DNA from 2 places in the Pollutimonas rozaliensis genome. Region 2 is predicted to be linked to the other one. Evidence: predicted binding sites of a transcription regulator. Region 2 holds the regulator's gene; the other holds the start of a gene.
The links. Region 2 encodes LexA, which represses DNA repair genes until DNA is damaged. Its sites were predicted from a motif close to ACTGTATNNNNATACAGT; they were not measured.
Positions count from the first base shown of each region.

Region 1: the regulator LexA is predicted to act here: its motif matches at 1,335-1,352, upstream of imuA (translesion DNA synthesis-associated protein ImuA).

Region 1 is NZ_JAZHOB010000007.1:134,639-137,750, reverse strand. Features, by position in the region: gene V0R37_RS14255 (Y-family DNA polymerase) at 1-661, opposite strand, end outside; gene imuA (translesion DNA synthesis-associated protein ImuA) at 582-1,298, opposite strand; gene ypfH (esterase) at 1,451-2,209, shown strand; gene V0R37_RS14240 (carboxypeptidase-like regulatory domain-containing protein) at 2,217-2,687, opposite strand; gene V0R37_RS14235 (NRDE family protein) at 2,684-3,112, opposite strand, start outside.
Region 2 is NZ_JAZHOB010000003.1:142,485-145,596, reverse strand. Features, by position in the region: gene uvrB (excinuclease ABC subunit UvrB) at 1-99, opposite strand, end outside; gene V0R37_RS06675 (amino acid aminotransferase) at 177-1,382, shown strand; gene lexA (transcriptional repressor LexA) at 1,447-2,109, shown strand; gene lon (endopeptidase La) at 2,834-3,112, opposite strand, start outside.

The DNA.
Region 1 (3,112 bases), on a different contig from region 2:
CGTCCAGTTCCTGTAAAAGCAGGGGGCTGCTGCGCTGCTGGAGCCCCTTGCGGGGCAATGAACGCAATTGCGCAAGGCTGTGGCACGCTATGCCGTCCAGCCAGTCGTCGAAGGGACGGGCGGCGGGCAGGCTGTGCGTGGGCAAGGGGTCGAGCCGGCGCCGCAGCGCCTGATGGCTTATCACACGGCGGGCCCCAGGCTGGCTGCGGCAAGCAAGCATCCAGGCGCCCAAGGCGGTGGGCGCCATGCCGATACGAGCCCGCACGCCCATGTTGTCCAGGCTGGCCCGGATGCGTGCATGCAGGCGGCGCACTCCGTGGAATAGGCTCAGGCTTGCCCCGACCTCCAGAACCAATGCATGCTCGTCGAAAAAGGCTACATGAGGTGTGTATTGCAATAGGCACAGGGCGATTTCCCGCAAATGGTCATGCCGCGCCTGCGCCTGATCGGCGGCCAGCAAAATGCCGGGGGCCAGTCCCAGCGCGGTGCTGGATCGCATGCCCGGCCTGATGCCTTTGGCCTGCGCCGCCGGAGTGCAGGCGCAGACCCGGTCCTTGAGCAAGACGGCGGCCAGCAGTGTTTTAGCCGACCAGTGCGGGAAGTGGACGTCCAGACTGTGCGTGGGCAGATGCAGGCTGAACCAGAGAGGCGTGCTGTTCATGGCATTCAAGGCACCCGGCTGTGTTGCGCGCGGGTTGAAAAACAAGGGATACCGGCTGGTTGCAGGAAGGGCCGCGCCGCTTCAGGATGAAGGCTCCGATGCCCTGGGAGAAAGGCGTCAGGCGCAGGCGCAAAGGCGCGGCGCTGGCATGCATGGCCGCGGTTTGCGGACGCAGAAGCACGAAGAGCGTGTCGCTTTGCTGTGCGACAAGATGCAGGCGGCGCACGCCGTCCGGCTGCGGGGTGGCGGCCCAGCAAAGCAGGGCGGCGCAGGCATTGTGTTTCAGGATTTGCTCGGCGGCCCACAAGGCGTCGCCCTGGGTTTTCGGATTGACCCATAACAGGCGCCGGCTTTGAAGCCGCCAATCGACCCAGCAGTGGAAGTACGGTTCGCAAGGGGGATGAACCAGGATGACGCTGCGCTCGGAAGAAAGATTGGCCAGGGCGGGCCGCAGCAAATGTATTTCGCCTATTCCCGGCTGGCTGGGCAGGAACTCGATGAGCGAACCCAAAGGCCAGCCTTGCCCGGGAAGCTCGCGGTCCAGGGCGGCGAAGCCGGTGGAAACGACGGGGCGGCGCGCATGGGCAAGCTGGGTCCCCCGCCAGAGGGCCGGGTGGATGTGTTCGGGGTGTTGCAGGGAAAAAGCGCGCATTGCCGGGGCCGGATTCTTGATACTGTATAAATATACAGTAAAAATCATGGCGTTCCTAATCAAACGGCTTTCCTATCTGGCGTACAATTTTCGAAGTTTCAAGCAAGGCCAGGCTTTGAGGAGATCACGATATGGCGATGAAGCCGGACTTTCCGGATCCTTTTATTTTCATACCCAAGACGGAAAAGCCCGAACTGCTTTTTGTACTGCTGCATGGCGAGTCGGCGGACCCCCGGCAGATGTTTCCTTTGGCCGAAGCCATCAAGCGCGCTTTTCCGCGAGCGATGGTGGTGCTTCCTTATGCTTTTGAAAACATCCCGGCCGGCAATCCGGCATCCGTTGCCGATCGGGAAGGCATAGCGGGCTATCACTGGATCGATCCGGTTGGCCTGCGCGAAAGCAATTATGCCGAACGTGTCGCGCAGGCTCTGCCGGAACTCATTGCACAGATTCGCCAAATACAATCCAGCTACGGCTTGTCGGGGCAGCAAACGGCGCTGGCGGGATTTTCCCAAGGAGCCTCGATGGCGCTGGAAGCCAGCCATGCCCAGCCTAATCTGGCCGGCCGCGTCCTGGCCTTTTCGGGCTTGTATGCGGCCTTGCCCAGCACGGTGCCGCCCACCACCATGCTGCATTTTTTTCATGGCGCCAACGATCAGCAGGTCTCGGTCGAAGACGTTGAATCCACGCTGGTCCGCCTGAGCGAACTGCAAGGCGATGCGACGCTGGATGTGGCTTCCCGGATAGGGCACGAATTGCACGATGCCCTGATCAAGCAGGCCGTCGTGCGCCTGCAGACCTGTGTCCCCTTGCGCAATTGGGAAGATGCCCTGGGGTCGCTGCAAGAAGGGCAGGCGTCCGACGAGGTCCCGCCTTCCGGTAGAACCTTGCACTAGAACCTGTTCAATCGGGACCCGAGGCCGGCCTGTTCCAGGTAAACGTCACACGAGTCGTTCCTGCCGGAGCGATGGTGATTTCCTTCGATTGCGTCTGGCCGTCGTAGGTGGCGAAAACCCGATACGAGCCCGGGTCCAGGCGGGCCAGAAAATACGGCCCGTCGGATGCGACATTCAAAACCGTTGCATCGCTTGCGTTGCGGATCACCACCTGCACTTCGCCGGCATAGGCGGCCTTGCCGTCCACCTGGCTGGCAAAGGTCAGGGCCAGAGGCCACTGATCCATGGCCTGCTTCAAGGCCGTGGATTCATCCTGGCCGAAGCCTCCGCTGATGTATTCCGTACTGCCCTGTATCTGTGTCGCGGGCAGCTCCGCGCGGGACTGGATATACAGGCCGCTGGCCAGCAATATGCCCGTCGCCAGGGCTATGTTCAATACCGCTTTCGATGGCCGGGTGCCAAAGATGGAAGCATTCATGGCGCACTCCTTGGAACAAGGGAAAAAGGCCAGTCGTGCCGTTGGGTGGACCGGCCGGATTCATCGTAGCTCACTTCGCTGAAGAACACGCGGCCGCTGGCGTGTGCGGCAATGACCGTGGAACAGCGGGTGCCGTAGTCGGGGCTGACGATGAAAGGGCTGCTAAGCAGCCGCTCGCGCTCCAGCGTCAGGCCGGTGCTGGGCAAGGCGTGATCCTGGGCGGGCGTGTTGTCTTTCAGTATCTCGAAGATGGGCGTCAGTGATTGCTCCAGCCCATCCAGCGAAAAGGAATCAAGCGCGGTCCTTAGGCGCTCCGCCTTGGGCCAGGGCGTATCCAGCAAATGGTTGGACACAATGTAGCGGCCCGGCTGCAAGGCCTGGGGCGCGGCTTGTCCGGCCTGGTTGCCCACATAGCAAGCGGCGTC
Region 2 (3,112 bases):
GTCGATTGCCGTCGGCTGATCGCCCGCCGGCGGGTAGGGCTGGTAGAGCTGGAATGGGCTATTCGGGTATTCGATGAAGCCGGGTGCGGGAGCGTTCATACTGGACACTTTCAGGGTAAACCCCTTATTATCACATTAATGTTTCGAGTTTCCCTTCCCACCTTTACTCCCTCAAAATGAAATCTCTCTTCGAATCCGTCGAACTCGCTCCGCGCGACCCCATCCTTGGCCTGAACGAACAATATAACGCTGATACCCGAACCGGCAAGGTCAATCTTGGCGTTGGCGTGTACTACGACGACGAAGGGCATATTCCCCTGCTGGATGCGGTCAGCAAGGCCGAAACGGCGCGCATCGAAGCGCACGCGGCGCGCGGCTATCTTCCCATCGAAGGCATACCCGGCTACAACAAGGGCGCGCAAACCCTGTTGCTGGGCGAAGGCTCGCCCCTTATCGCCGCGGGCCGCGTGCTGACCGCCCAGGCACTGGGCGGCACCGGCGCCCTGAAAATCGGCGCCGATTTCCTGAAGCAGCTTTTGCCCGGCTCCAAGGTCGTCATCAGCAATCCCAGTTGGGAAAACCACCGCGCCCTGTTCGAGCGGGCCGGTTTCGTGGTGGAAACCTATCCTTATTACGACCCCGCCGCCACCCACGGCCTGGATTTCCCCGGCATGCTGGCCTCGCTGCAGGCATTGCCCGAGCAGACCATCGTCGTCCTGCATGCCTGCTGCCACAATCCCACAGGCGTGGACCCCAGCTTCGAGCAATGGCAGCAGATCGTCGAGGTCGTCAAGGCACGCAATCTGGTGCCCTTCCTGGACATCGCTTACCAGGGATTCGGCGACGGCCTGGAAGAGGACGCATCGGTCGTCCGCCTGTTTGCACAGCATGACCTGACCATGTTCATCAGCTCGTCCTTCTCCAAGTCGTTCTCGCTGTACGGCGAACGCGTGGGTGCGCTGACGCTGATTTCGTCCAGCAAGGAAGAAAGCGGCCGCGTGCTCAGCCAGCTCAAACGGGTTATCCGCACCAACTATTCCAACCCGCCCACGCACGGCGGCACCGTCGTCGCCACGGTGCTGAACACGCCAGAACTCTACACATTGTGGACCACCGAGCTGGCAGCCATGCGCGAGCGCATCCGCACCATGCGCGTGCAGCTGGTTGAAAAGCTCAAATCCCACGGGGTTACCCAGAATTTCGATTTCGTGCTGGCTCAGCGCGGCATGTTCTCGTATTCGGGCCTGACCGCCCAGCAAGTGGACCGCCTGCGCGACGAGCATGGCGTGTATGCCGTCAGCAGCGGCCGCATTTGCGTAGCCGCCCTGAATAGCCGCAATATCGACTACGTTGCCGCTTCGATCGCCAAAGTCCTTTCTTAAGACTTGATCTTTCACATAAAGTGTTGCAAAATCCAGACTGTATAAAAACACAGTCTGGATTGCCATGGCCGTCAAGCTTACCGAGCGTCAGCAGCAAATACTCGAACTCATACGCAGCGAAATCACCCGCACAGGCTTTCCGCCCACGCGGGCCGAAATTGCGCGCGCTTTGGGTTTCAAATCGGCCAACGCCGCCGAAGACCATCTGAAGGCTCTGGCCAAGAAAGGCGCCATCGAACTCACAGCGGGCGCCTCGCGCGGAATACGGCTGGTCGATGCCGATCCATCCCCCGGCGCGGCCGCCGGCCTTTTGGAACACGCATCCGCCGCCCTGTCGCAATTGCTGGTGCCCCTGGTGGGCCGGGTAGCCGCAGGCAGCCCCATTCTTGCCGCCGAACACGTCGAACGCGAAATCGGCATCGAACCGGCCCTGTTCAGCCAGACGCCCGACTATCTGCTGCGCGTGCGCGGCCTCAGCATGCGCGACGCCGGCATCCTGGACGGCGACCTGCTGGCCGTCAAGAAGTCGCCCGACGCCCGCAACGGCCAAATCGTCGTGGCCCGCCTGGGCGACGAAGTCACTGTCAAGCGCTTTTCGCGCAGCGGCCGCAATATCCAACTCCTGCCCGAAAACCCCGACTTCCAGCCCATTGTTGTGTCGGCCGAAGACGAATTCTCGCTGGAAGGCATTGCCGTGGGCTTGATACGGAATACGCCGCTGCAATAACACACTGCCGGTGCGTTAGCTGGATAGCGGTGGTTCACATGAGAAACGGCGCCTGCGGGCATGGCCGGCCCGGCTAGACGCGCCGCGGTCCTGGCAAGCCAGGACTACCCGCGCAAGCCATCTGCTTTGGAGCGACCGCGAAACTCGCAACGTTGGCAGCCCCCTGGGCTGCCAACACCCTTGTTGCTCAAACAATCGCGGTCTTGCCTCTCCAAAACAGACGGCCCGCGCGGCGCACGCGTAAACCGCCGGGCCAACCATGCCCACAGGCGCCTTCCGATCGCTACATGACTCAAGCGCAGGTGGGTGGGGGAGCGACGGGCGGTTTTCGCTTACGCCGTGCGGGCGGCTCGAACCGGGGGCCTTGGAGGGCGCGCATGTTTGAGCAAAAATCAGTCCGGGGGACTGATTTTTGTGAGTTCGCGCCCGTCCCCCGATTCGAGCCGCTTGCACGGGAAGTCACGGCGAAGCCGGGACCGTGAGCGTCCAGCCCGGCGCACCCCCACCCACCTGCGCTGGCGCAAGCAAGCAAGCAAGCAAGCAAGCAAGCAGACAGACAGACAGACAGACAGACAACAAGCAAGCAATTAAACAAAGCGACGCAGCCACAAGCAAAAGAAAAGGACTGAGCCCCGTGCAATACAGAACTCAGCCCTAGGCTACAGCCTTCAGCGTCAGCGACCCAGGCGGCCGCTTAAAAAGGCGCCCCCTGGCCCCGCCGGCATCAATGCTTCATGACACCGCCCGACGATTCCCCGACCGGCTTCGCGTTGGCCACCGCCTCCGCCGCCAGGCGAGCGACTTCCTCGTCCGACAAAGGCGTAGGCATACTCTGCAAAGCCACCTCGAGCACCCGGTCTATCCAGCGCACCGGAATGATCTCAAGGTGATTCTTCACATTGTCGGGAATATCGGCCAAGTCCTTCACGTTTTCTTCCGGAATCATCACCACCTTGATGCCGCCGCGATGGGCAGCCAGCAGTTTTTCCTTCAGGCCGCCGAT